Regions from separate parts of the Paraburkholderia steynii genome, predicted to be linked through region 1. Evidence: riboswitches for the same ligand, from Rfam matches in the RefSeq annotation. Region 1 holds a riboswitch; the other holds the start of a gene.

Region 1 (5,411 bases):
AATGATAGATGCATGAAAGCGTCGGGCGTGAGTTTGCCGTCCGCATCCCGTCCAGGCGTCGACAAGCCGGAGCCGCGCGCCGAAGCGCAAGGCCAGCAGCGCTTCGAGCGGCAAGGGCTCGCGCTGACCGTGCTGTTCGTGGGCGCATTTCTCGCGCCGCTCGACTATTTCATCGTCAATCTGGCGCTGCCTGCGATCCACACGGGCCTGAACGCCAGCGACGCGCAATTGCAGCTGATCGTCTCCGCCTACGCGTCAGCGTATGCGGTGTTGCTGATCACGGGCGGGCGGCTCGGCGACCTGTTTGGCCGGCGGCGCATGTTCATGACGGGGATGGCGGGCTTCGTCGTCGCGTCGGCGCTGTGCGGCTTTGCGCCGAATGGCCACGTGCTCGTGATCGCGCGTATCGTGCAGGGCATGGCGGCCTCGGTGATGGCGCCGCAGGTACTCGCGACCGTGCGCGCCGTCGTGCCGCTGCATCAGCAGACTCGCGTGATGGGCTTTTACGGCTTCGTGTTTGGACTCGCGTCGATCGTCGGGCAACTGGGCGGCGGCGCGCTGATCACATACCAGCCGTTTGGCCTCGACTGGCGTGCCATCTTTCTGATCAACATTCCCGTCGGCGTGCTGGCGTTTATCGGCGCGTGGAAATATGTGCCGGAGAATCAGTCGGCGACGCGCGAGGGCGTCGATCTTAAAGGCGTCGCGCTGCTGTCGCTGGTATTGATCCTGCTGATCTATCCGATGACACACGGCCGCGAAGCCGGCTGGCCGTGGTGGACCTTCGCGATGTTCGCGCTCGCCGTGCCTGCGCTTGCTGCGTTCATCGCTGTCGAGCGTGGCGTCGAGCGTAGTGGCGGCAGCCCGCTCGTCGATCTGCAATTGTTCCGCAATCCGGCCTTTTCGACGGGGCTCGTGCTGGCCTTTCTGTTCTATTGCAACAGTGCGTTCTTTCTCACGTACGGCATCTATCTGCAGACAGGCTTGCACTGGACGCCGCTGCAATCCGGCATCGCGATCATGCCGTTCGCGCTCGGCTTCGTCGCCGGGCCGTTGACGTCGCCCGCTGTCGTGCGTCGCATTGGCGGTCATGTGCTGACGCTCGGCTTCTCGATGATGGCGGTCGGTTTTTCGGTGACAGGCTGGGCTGCGACGCACGCGGCGCTCGGTCCATTGTTCTATGCGGGGCTCGTCCTTGCCGGCGTCGGGCAAGGGCTCGTGTTGCCGTCCATCATGCGCATCGTGCTCGGCGAAGTAGAACCGGCGAAGGCAGGGCTTGCGTCGGGCGTGGTGACGTCGACGCTACAGATCGGCTCGGCGTTCGGCACGGCTGCCATCAGCGGCGCGTTTTTTGGCGCGTTGTCGGCGAATGCATCGGCGGCGGGCTATGCGTATGCGTTCCAGCGTAGCCTCGCGATCAATGCGGTATTGATGGTCATCTGCATTGCGCTCAGCGTGACGCTGGTCCGGCATCAGCAGCGCGCTTCTCTGCGCGCGATCAAAATGGCTTAGGGAAAATCCCGAGCGGCTGCATATTTGTATTTCGACAGAACAAAAATACACGTGAAAATGGTCGGATAACGTTTTCGCTGTTTAGAGTCATACGATTGCAGTCGCGGTGTATTGCGCATTGCAACTAATCTTGCCTGTTCAGCAGTGATGCGCTTATTCACAGATGACAGCGATTAATCGCGCAGCATAGTTTTTAAACCCGTGATTACGCGCAGAATGTCAGCATCATGACAGCGGGTGGTCCGGCGTATTTACGTATACCCTGAAGATGCCGCCTAAACTTTGGTGGGAGTCGTGCTGCGCGACAACATGCCGCCTTTCCCGGCAGGCGATTGCCGAACTAAACAATAACGAACGAACGTTCGCGATATCTGGCCGTCTATTTCGTTTTTGCTGCAAACGCTTCCAATAAAAATTACTTGCTGCCGAAATATTCAATTGTTAATCTTCCCCCACTCTTAATAATTCGTTGGACCGCGGTGCGTTTATGGCAGTGAATTTTCAGCCAGCCTAATGCTTATAACGGGGACATCCATGCTGACTGCTACTTTCGACGCATTTGACACGACGCAAACGGTGCAAGTCATAGTCGGGGACGTGGTGACGCTCAAAACGGGCGGGCCGCGGATGACGGTGACTTATGTCGGGGCGATTGCCCGGAAAACGGGTGAATGGCTCGTTTGCCAATGGTTCGATGACCATGGCGAATTGCGGCAGGAAACCTTCGCGCAGGATGAGGTGTGGCGGCAGCCGCGGTCGATTCCGGCCGGGTTGGTGCATAAGTTTGTTCGTGGTGCGGCGGTTTGAATTTGGCGCCTTTGCGGCGCGTGCAGTATCTGATTCGTCTGCGACGGCTGGATGGTTTGCCTGGGTTTGTGCTGGCATCCGCGTTTTGTCTTTTCGCTGGCATCCGCAGTCTTTGCGCTGGCATCCGCGCTTTGCCTTCGCGCTTCAAGCGTTGCCCCTGTGCGGGGCGGCACCTACTTTTCTTTGCCGCCGCAAAGAAAAGTAGGCAAAAGAAAGCGGCTAACACCGCCAGCATTTCTTCCTGCCTGAGGGCCCCCACAGGGTCTTACGCTTCACGCGGCAATCACGTGACCCATGTTCGTTGCCAACGCTCTTGCGGAGCGCCTCACCCGCTTCACTCACCCGCGCTGCACCATGCCGTGCCAGATATTCCACGGCCGCCCAGGTGGCAAACTGTGTGTAGGCCGTAGCGCCTCACACGCCTCACTTCGGACCCGATAGCACACGCGTTCCAGCCTGTAAGAGCACCAAGCTATACGACGCGACAACCTACACACAGTTTGCCACCTGGGCGGCATTTACCGTTCGCTGCCGTTAGCCCGTGTACGGGTGTTTGAAGCGGGTGAGGCGTTCATTCGAAGCGTTGGCAACGCACGCAAACAGAAAGGCTGCCGTGTGAAGCGTAAGACCCTGTGGGGGCCCTCAGGCAAACACAAGTGTTGGCGGTGTTAGCCGCTTTCTTTTGCCTACTTTTCTTTGCGGCGGCAAAGAAAAGTAGGTGCCGCCCCGCACAGGGGCGACGCTTGAAGCGCGAAGGCAAAGCGCGGATGCCAGCGAAAACCCAGGCAAACCAACCAGCCGTCGCAGACAAATCAACAGCACTACCGCCGCGCTTCCGTGACCATCCTGACAGCGAGCCCAGCCAGCACAGTCCCCATCATCCACCGCTGCACGACGAGCCACGTCGGCTTCCTCGCGAGAAACACGGCAATCGACCCCGCCGTCATAGCGACCGTCGAATTGACGGAAATACTCAGCACGATCTGAACCACGCCAAACATCAACGATTGCCCAAGCACACTGCCATGCTGCGGATCAATAAACTGCGGCAGCAGCGAAAGATAAAGCACAGCAATCTTCGGATTCAGCAGATTGGTGATGAAGCCCATCGTGAACAGCTTGCGCGGACTATCGACGGGCAAATCGCGCACCTGGAACGGCGAGCGTCCGCCCGGCTTCACGGCCTGCCACGCGAGATACAGCAGATAAAGCGCGCCACCAAACCGCAGCGTGTCATACGCGAACGGTACCGCAAGCAGCAACGCCGTAATGCCAAATGCCGCGCAGAACATATAGACCACAAAACCAAGCGCCACGCCCCCGAGCGAAATCAGCCCGGCCACGCGGCCCTGGCAAATCGACCGCGAGATCAGATAGATCATATTGGGCCCGGGCGTGAGCGCCATCCCAAGCGCGACAAAAGCAAATGCAACGAGATGCGACGTTTGAGGCATTGCGTGAGCTCCGTTGAAGGAAGACCGATCGAAGGATCAAGGCAAGGCCCAGGCGCGCGGCGTGACGGAATCTGCATTCCGGTTCGCGTTTCCCGGTGGTGATCCACCTCGATTGAGCGCCAGTCGCGCGAACTGGTCGATTGTTCCGCGCGCTGCCGGCGCACGCCAGATACAAAAACGGCACTACCCGTCGATACACTTGAGCGCCGCCGCCGCGCCAACGATCATCACCATGCACGCGATGCGCGGCGCCGAGACGGGATCGCCGAACAGCACGATGCCGAGCAGCGTGATGCCCATCGACCCGATGCCCGTCCACACGACATACGCGGTGCCTGCGGGCAGGTGCTTCATCGCGAGCGTCAGCAGGAAGACGCTCGCAAGCGCGGCCGCCACGCCGCCGACGCTCGGCCAGAAACGCGTCCAGCCATTCGCATACTTGAGGGAAAGGCCCATCAGGATTTCAACGACGCTTGCCGCGAGCAGGATTAACCACGCCATCACTACCTCCATTTGAAGAATGGACGCAGCGTAGAGGTATAGTGATCCGCTGACCATTACGCACCTTCTGGTAACCATGGCAATGCCCGCGCCGGACCATTCCGTCGACGCCGCGAACGAGGCGCAGCACCCAGGCAACGTATTCGACGAGGCCTGTTCGTCGCGGCTCGCGCTCGAACTGATCGCGAGTAAATGGACGCTGCTGATCCTGCCCGCGCTGCAGGACGGACCGATGCGCAACAACGCGCTGCTGCGCAAGATTGGCGGCATTTCGCAGAAGGTGCTGTCGCAGACGCTGCGCGAGCTGGAGCGCAACGGGCTCGTGATCCGCGACGTGTGCGGCACGAAACCCTTGCACGTCGAATATCGGTTGAGCGCGCTCGGGCTGTCGTTGAGCGATGCGCTCGTCACGCTCGACCGCTGGGCCGAGACGCATGGCGGCGCGCTCGACGCCGCGCGCGAGCGCTTCGATACGCTTGCGCAGTCGCGTCGATAACGCCGGGTTAAACGCTCAGCCGCGCAGCGGCCGGAAGAAGCGCCGTATCTCTTCGGCAAGCAGCGCGGGCTGTTCCATCGCGGCAAAGTGCCCGCCGCGGGGCATATCCGCGAACTGCGTGACATTGAAGACGCGTTCGATCCACGAGCGCGGCGGCTGGCTGATTTCCTTCGGAAAACGCGCAAAGCCGAGCGGTGGCGTGACGCGCTGGCCCGGCTCGAAGCGCAATGGCCGCGCGCGTGTTTCCGCGTAGAGCCGCATCGACGAGCCGATCGTCTGCGTATGCCAGTACAACGACAGATCGGTCAGCAACTGGTCCTTCGAAAACACCCGCTCGATGTCGCCGTCGCAATCACTCCACGCGCGGAATTTCTCGACGATCCACGCAGCCAGCCCCGCAGGCGAATCGTTCAACGCGAACGCTGCCGTGTTCGGCTTCGTTGCGTGCATGTGGGCGTAGGCGCCTTCGGCATCGGCAAACACCGCCTTCGACGCGAGAAAATCCCGCTCTTCCTGCGTGATGGACGGATCGTCGGGCGCGACGCCCGGCGCGTACGAACTCGGCAGGAAGTTGAGATGAATGCCGTCGACATGCTGTGCATGGTTGGCCGCCAACGCGATCGACACCGCCGCGCCCAGGT
Region 2 (5,411 bases), on a different contig from region 1:
AACCTAGCCGCGGTGGATGTTCAGGCCCGCAAACGACTGCGCGACAGGCATCAGTTCGATCGTATTGATGTTGACGTGCGCGGGGCGCGTCGCGATCCAGTAGATCGAATCGGCGATGTCTTCGGCCGTGAGCGGCTGGACGTTCTGATAGACGCCCGCAGCCTTCTCGTCGTCGCCGCGGAAACGCACGTTCGAAAACTCGGTGCCGCCGCACAGGCCCGGCTCGATGTCCGTCACGCGAACGGGCGTGCCGTGCAGGTCGGCGCGCAGGTTCAGGCTGAACTGGCGCACGAACGCCTTGGTCGCGCCGTACACGTTGCCGCCAGGATACGGGTACATGGCTGCCACCGACCCCAGATTGAACACATGCCCGCGACTGCGCTCGATCATGCCCGGCAGGAAGGCGCGCGTGACCTGCACGAGACCCATGCAGTTGGTGTCGATCATCGTCGTCCAGTCGTCGAGCACGGCGCGCTGGGCGGGCTCAAGGCCGAGCGCGAGGCCGGCGTTGTTGACGAGCACGTCGACGGCGGCAAAGTCGGCGGGCAGCGCGTTGGGGACGGCTTCGACGGCTGCGCGGTCGCGCACATCCAGTTCGAAGGGCAGAAGGTTTTCGCCGAGCTCGTCGGCGAGCGCCTGCAGGCGATCCTTGCGGCGCGCGGTCGCGACCACGCGATGGCCGCCCTTGACGAAAGCCCTGGCGATAGCGGCGCCGAACCCTGCGGACGCGCCTGTGACGAACACGATCATTGCTGTTCCCTGGTCGGTGGAGAAAGGCCACAAGCCTACTTCCAATGCGGCAATGCGGCAAGAATGACCCCGCCGCGCGAAGGCACGTTCAGGCGGGCCGCCGGGCGGCCACTGCCACGGCAGGCCGGGGCTTCTGGCCGCCGTGGCGGCGCGCCGGCCGGCGCGGTTGCCTCGGTTGCCTATTCGACCCGGTTCCAATAAACTAACGCGCTCACCCCTGCGTGACTGGCGATAGAACCCCATGCTGTCAAGCCTGACGGGTTCAAGGTGGAGCGTCCCACCGTGAAGCGCAGGGTGCCGTTTTGCCGTTCGCCTGGGCAGCCATGTTTCGCGCGCGCCGTCGTTTGCGCTGCCGGTGGTTGTCCTGACTCGCGTGTGCGGCACCTCCTTCATACGCCGCGTCAAGGCTCCCACCATCAGCGGTGGCCAGCAGTGCTGCGTACCCAATACGCTCCCGGCACACGACCTGCGCACGATCCGGTCAACCTGAACACACTTAACGGAACCAGCATGTTTGACAAAGCCCAAAGCACCATCGCCAATGTCGATCCGGAAATCTGGAAGGCAATCCAGGACGAAGACCGCCGTCAGGAAGAGCACATCGAACTGATCGCGTCGGAAAACTACACGAGCCCGGCGGTGATGGCCGCACAGGGCTCGCAGCTCACCAACAAGTACGCCGAAGGCTACCCGGGCAAGCGCTACTACGGCGGCTGCGAATACGTCGACGTCGTCGAACAACTGGCGATCGACCGCGTGAAGCAGCTGTTCGGCGCCGAAGCCGCGAATGTCCAGCCGAACTCGGGCTCGCAGGCGAACCAGGGCGTGTTCTTCGCGATGCTCAAGCCGGGCGACACGATCATGGGCATGAGCCTCGCACACGGCGGCCATTTGACGCACGGCTCGCCCGTCAACATGTCGGGCAAGTGGTTCAACGTCGTCAGCTACGGCCTGAACGAAGCCGAAGACATCGACTACGACGCAGCCGAGAAGCTGGCTCAGGAACACAAGCCGAAGATCATCGTCGCGGGCGCATCGGCGTTCGCGCTGCGTATCGACTTCGAGCGTCTGTCGAAGATCGCGAAATCGGTTGGCGCGTACCTGATGGTCGACATGGCTCACTATGCTGGCCTGATCGCAGCGGGCGTGTACCCGAATCCGGTGCCGTTCGCCGACTTCGTCACGACGACCACGCACAAGAGCCTGCGCGGCCCGCGCGGCGGCGTGATCCTGATGAAGGCGGAGTTCGAGAAGCAGATCAACTCGGCCATTTTCCCGGGCATCCAGGGCGGTCCGCTGATGCACGTGATCGCGGGCAAGGCTGTTGCGTTCAAGGAAGCACTGGCGCCGGAATTCAAGGAATACCAGCAGCACGTGGTCGACAACGCGCGCGTGCTGGCTGAAACGCTCGTCAAGCGGGGCCTGCGCATCGTGTCGGGCCGTACGGAAAGCCACGTGATGCTGGTCGACCTGCGCGCGAAGAAGATCACGGGTAAGGCAGCGGAAGCGGCACTGGGCGCGGCGCACATCACCGTGAACAAGAACGCGATTCCGAACGACCCGGAAAAGCCGTTCGTGACGAGCGGCATCCGCCTCGGTTCGCCCGCCATGACGACGCGTGGCTTCGGCACGAAGGAAGCCGAGCAGGTCGGCAACCTGATCGCCGACGTGCTGGACAACCCGGAAGACACGGCCACGATCGAGCGCGTGCGCGCGCAGGTCGCCGAGTTGACCCAACGCTTCCCGGTCTACCGCTAAGCCGCCATGCGCTGCCCCTTCTGCCGGCATGACGATACACAGGTCGTCGACTCGCGTGTGTCCGAGGACGGCGCAGCGATCCGGCGCCGCCGGCGCTGCCCGGCCTGCGACAAGCGTTTCACGACGTACGAGCGGGTCGAGCTGGCGTTGCCCTCGGTCGTCAAGAAGGATGGCAGCCGCACGGAGTTCGATCGCCGCAAGATCGTGGCGAGCATGCAACTGGCGCTGCGCAAGCGTCCAGTTGCTGCCGACGCCATCGACGCCGCCGCGTCGCGCATCGAGTATCAGTTGCTCGGCAGCGGCGAGCGCGAAGTACGCAGCGAGCGTCTGGGCGAGCTCGTGATGAACGAACTGCGCGCATTGGACACCATCGCGTACGTGCGCTTTGCTTCCGTGTACCGGCGTTTCGAAGACGTCTCCGAGTTCGAGGACGTCATTGAAGAGTTTCGCCGGATGAACGCTCCGGCCGCGCCCGCGAAGCCTTCCCGCAAGCGCTGATTTTTCGCGCATCCGCATTCTCTCTCCCTGAAGTTCTGCCGCGAATTCACTTGATGCACGGACATTCTCGTGCAGGGATTCGTGCGTCCGCCACCTGGCCATCCGGCTAATTGTGGGAGCGGTTGCGCATCGTTAGAGTCGTCGCATTCTTGGCGGAAATCGAGGAATGCTGATGAAACGAAACGCTCATACGCGGCGCGTGTGCCGCGGGTTCACGCTGTTTGAAACGCTCGTCGTGATCGCGTTGCTCGCGATCGTCGCGACGTTGACGGTGCCGTCGTTCGTTGCGTGGCGCGTACGCGATCAGGTCGACGCGCGCGCCCGCGCGCTGTTGTCCACACTCAGTTACGCGCGCGGCGAGGCATTGCGGCGCGGCGCGCGCGTGACCGTGTGCCGCATCGATGCCGCGCGGCGTTGTCTTGCGGCGGGACAGCCGTGCAAAACGGGTGTCGTCGACTGGTCTTGTGGATGGGCCGTCATGATCGAGCGTGGCGGCGGCTTCTATCCGTTGCGCGCGCAGCCCGATCTTGCGCCCGTCAGCATCGTTGGCGCGCTCACCAATCTCACTTTCACGCCACCCGCGGGCCAGGCCAACGGCAGCTTTCGCAGCTTCGATATCGGCCCGCGTGTCGAATCGAAGGCGACGCAGGGTAAGGACTGGCGACGCTGCATCCGCATCGCGGCGGGTGGGCGGGCGCGCATCGTCGACGGCGCGTGCGGAGCGGCGGCATGACGCGCGCTCGTCTTGTCTCGCAGCGCGGTCAGAGCTTGCTTGAAGTGCTCGTCGCGGTGGCTGTCACGGCCGTCACCGTGCTTGGTCTAGTCGCCGTGCAATTGTCGATTGCGCGAGACGCGCGTGCCATTTCTTATCGCGCGCAGGCTGCGCTCGTCGCCGATGCGATCGCCGAGGCGGCGCGCGCGCCGAATCCCAACGACGCGGCGATCTCGCAATGGAGAGCGCGTGCAGCGAATCTGCTGCCGAAGGGTGATGCGGGCACTAGTGGCGGTGGCGCCGATCTTTCCTTTGCCCGCGCGACATGGGCCTGGCGGGACAACATGCCGCGCAACGCGTCGAATCCGGGCGACATGATCGACATGCCTGCATCGTGCGGCGATGCGGACGCGCCGCAAGACGTTTAATGCGTCGCGATGGCGTTTTCCCGGTGAAGTCGCCTGCTCCCTTCACGCGTGCATGTAGCCGACGCGTGGACTTCGGCCACACGCTCCTCGAGATGACGATAGCGATGGCGCTTGGCCTGATCGTGACCGCAGGCGCGGTGTCGCTTTACCGCTCGCAGCGAATCGCCTTCACGCAGGCCGCAGACGCAGCGCAGATCCACGATGCGGGCATGACCGCGTTGACGTTAATTGGCGAACAGTTACAGATGGCAGGCTTCGTTCCCGCCGACATGCCCGGCACGTATACAGCGCGCCCTCGCCTGTTCGGCTGCTCGGGCGGAAGGCCGATCGGCGCCGATGACAGCCTGACCTGTGAATCGCTCGCGACGCATTCGGATGGTGTCGCGGTGCGCTACGTGGCCGATAGCGTTTCGACGTGGCCATCCACGGCAGGACTCGCGACCGACTGTCTCGGGCAGGGCGTCACGAAGACGGACGCCGATGCGCCGGGCGTATCCGTCGTGAACCGCTTCTATGCGAAGGCCAGCGGCTCGACGGGCGAGCCCGAGCTGTACTGCGAAGGAACGGGGAAGGCCAATTCGTCGCAGCCGCTTGTCGAAGGTGTCGAGCGCGTGCGTTTGCGGTATTGGCTTGTGGCTGCATCCTCTGCGATGGACGCGGCGCAGTTGTTGCCCGCGCAATGGGCCAATGTCGTCGCCGTCGACGTATGCGTGCTCGTTCGAGGCGCGCCGCAGACGCTCCAGTCGCGCTATCTCGATTGCGAAGGCGTGTCCGCGCTCAGTGTCGATGCGCGCGTAAGGCGGGCGTTCTGGCGGCGCGTCGCGATACGCAACAACGAGGGGCGCGCAGCGTGATCTCTTCGCCGTGCAGACACAAACGACGGTTGCACCGGCATGCACACGATCGGGGCATTGCGCTGCCCGTCGTGCTGCTGATCGCGGCAATGATGCTCGCGACCTCGGCTGCGTGGTTCGAGCAATCGGTGGCGGCCGCGCGAAACGCGGCGGGTATGGCCGACCATCTGATCGCGCTGCACGCAGCGGACTCGGCTCTGTCGACATGCGCGCGCAATGTCGTCAACGGTGCGCTTGCGGGCATGCCGGGCATGTCGGGCGTCGGCGGCGAGCCCGTCGGCTGGAAATCGCAAACGACCTTCGAAGCCAATGCAATCGCGCCATTCGCATGGTGGCCGACCTCGCTGTCGTTTCGCGCACCGCAATGCCTGATCGAAAAGTGGCAGCTGACGAACCGCGCAAGCGCGCAAA

What was found. A riboswitch is a leader RNA that binds a small molecule or an ion and turns the genes downstream of it on or off. The one in region 1 is predicted to bind ZMP and ZTP.
Region 2: another riboswitch for ZMP and ZTP. It lies ahead of glyA (serine hydroxymethyltransferase); the one in region 1 lies ahead of BLT65_RS30085 (LysE family translocator).

What each region holds. Positions count from the first base shown of each region.
Region 1 covers NZ_FNDI01000020.1:49,867-55,277, reverse strand. The annotation lists gene BLT65_RS30095 (MFS transporter) at 13-1,512, shown strand; gene BLT65_RS30090 (YodC family protein) at 2,047-2,319, shown strand; gene BLT65_RS30085 (LysE family translocator) at 3,141-3,773, opposite strand; ZMP/ZTP riboswitch at 3,813-3,910, opposite strand; gene BLT65_RS30080 (DMT family transporter) at 3,957-4,274, opposite strand; gene BLT65_RS30075 (winged helix-turn-helix transcriptional regulator) at 4,357-4,770, shown strand; gene BLT65_RS30070 (epoxide hydrolase family protein) at 4,786-5,411, opposite strand, start outside.
Region 2 covers NZ_FNDI01000010.1:24,957-30,367, reverse strand. The annotation lists gene ydfG (bifunctional NADP-dependent 3-hydroxy acid dehydrogenase/3-hydroxypropionate dehydrogenase YdfG) at 4-750, opposite strand; ZMP/ZTP riboswitch at 962-1,076, shown strand; gene glyA (serine hydroxymethyltransferase) at 1,261-2,508, shown strand; gene nrdR (transcriptional regulator NrdR) at 2,515-3,006, shown strand; gene BLT65_RS18985 (GspH/FimT family pseudopilin) at 3,179-3,739, shown strand; gene BLT65_RS18980 (prepilin-type N-terminal cleavage/methylation domain-containing protein) at 3,736-4,146, shown strand; gene BLT65_RS18975 (PilW family protein) at 4,239-5,000, shown strand; gene BLT65_RS18970 (pilus assembly PilX family protein) at 5,030-5,411, shown strand, end outside.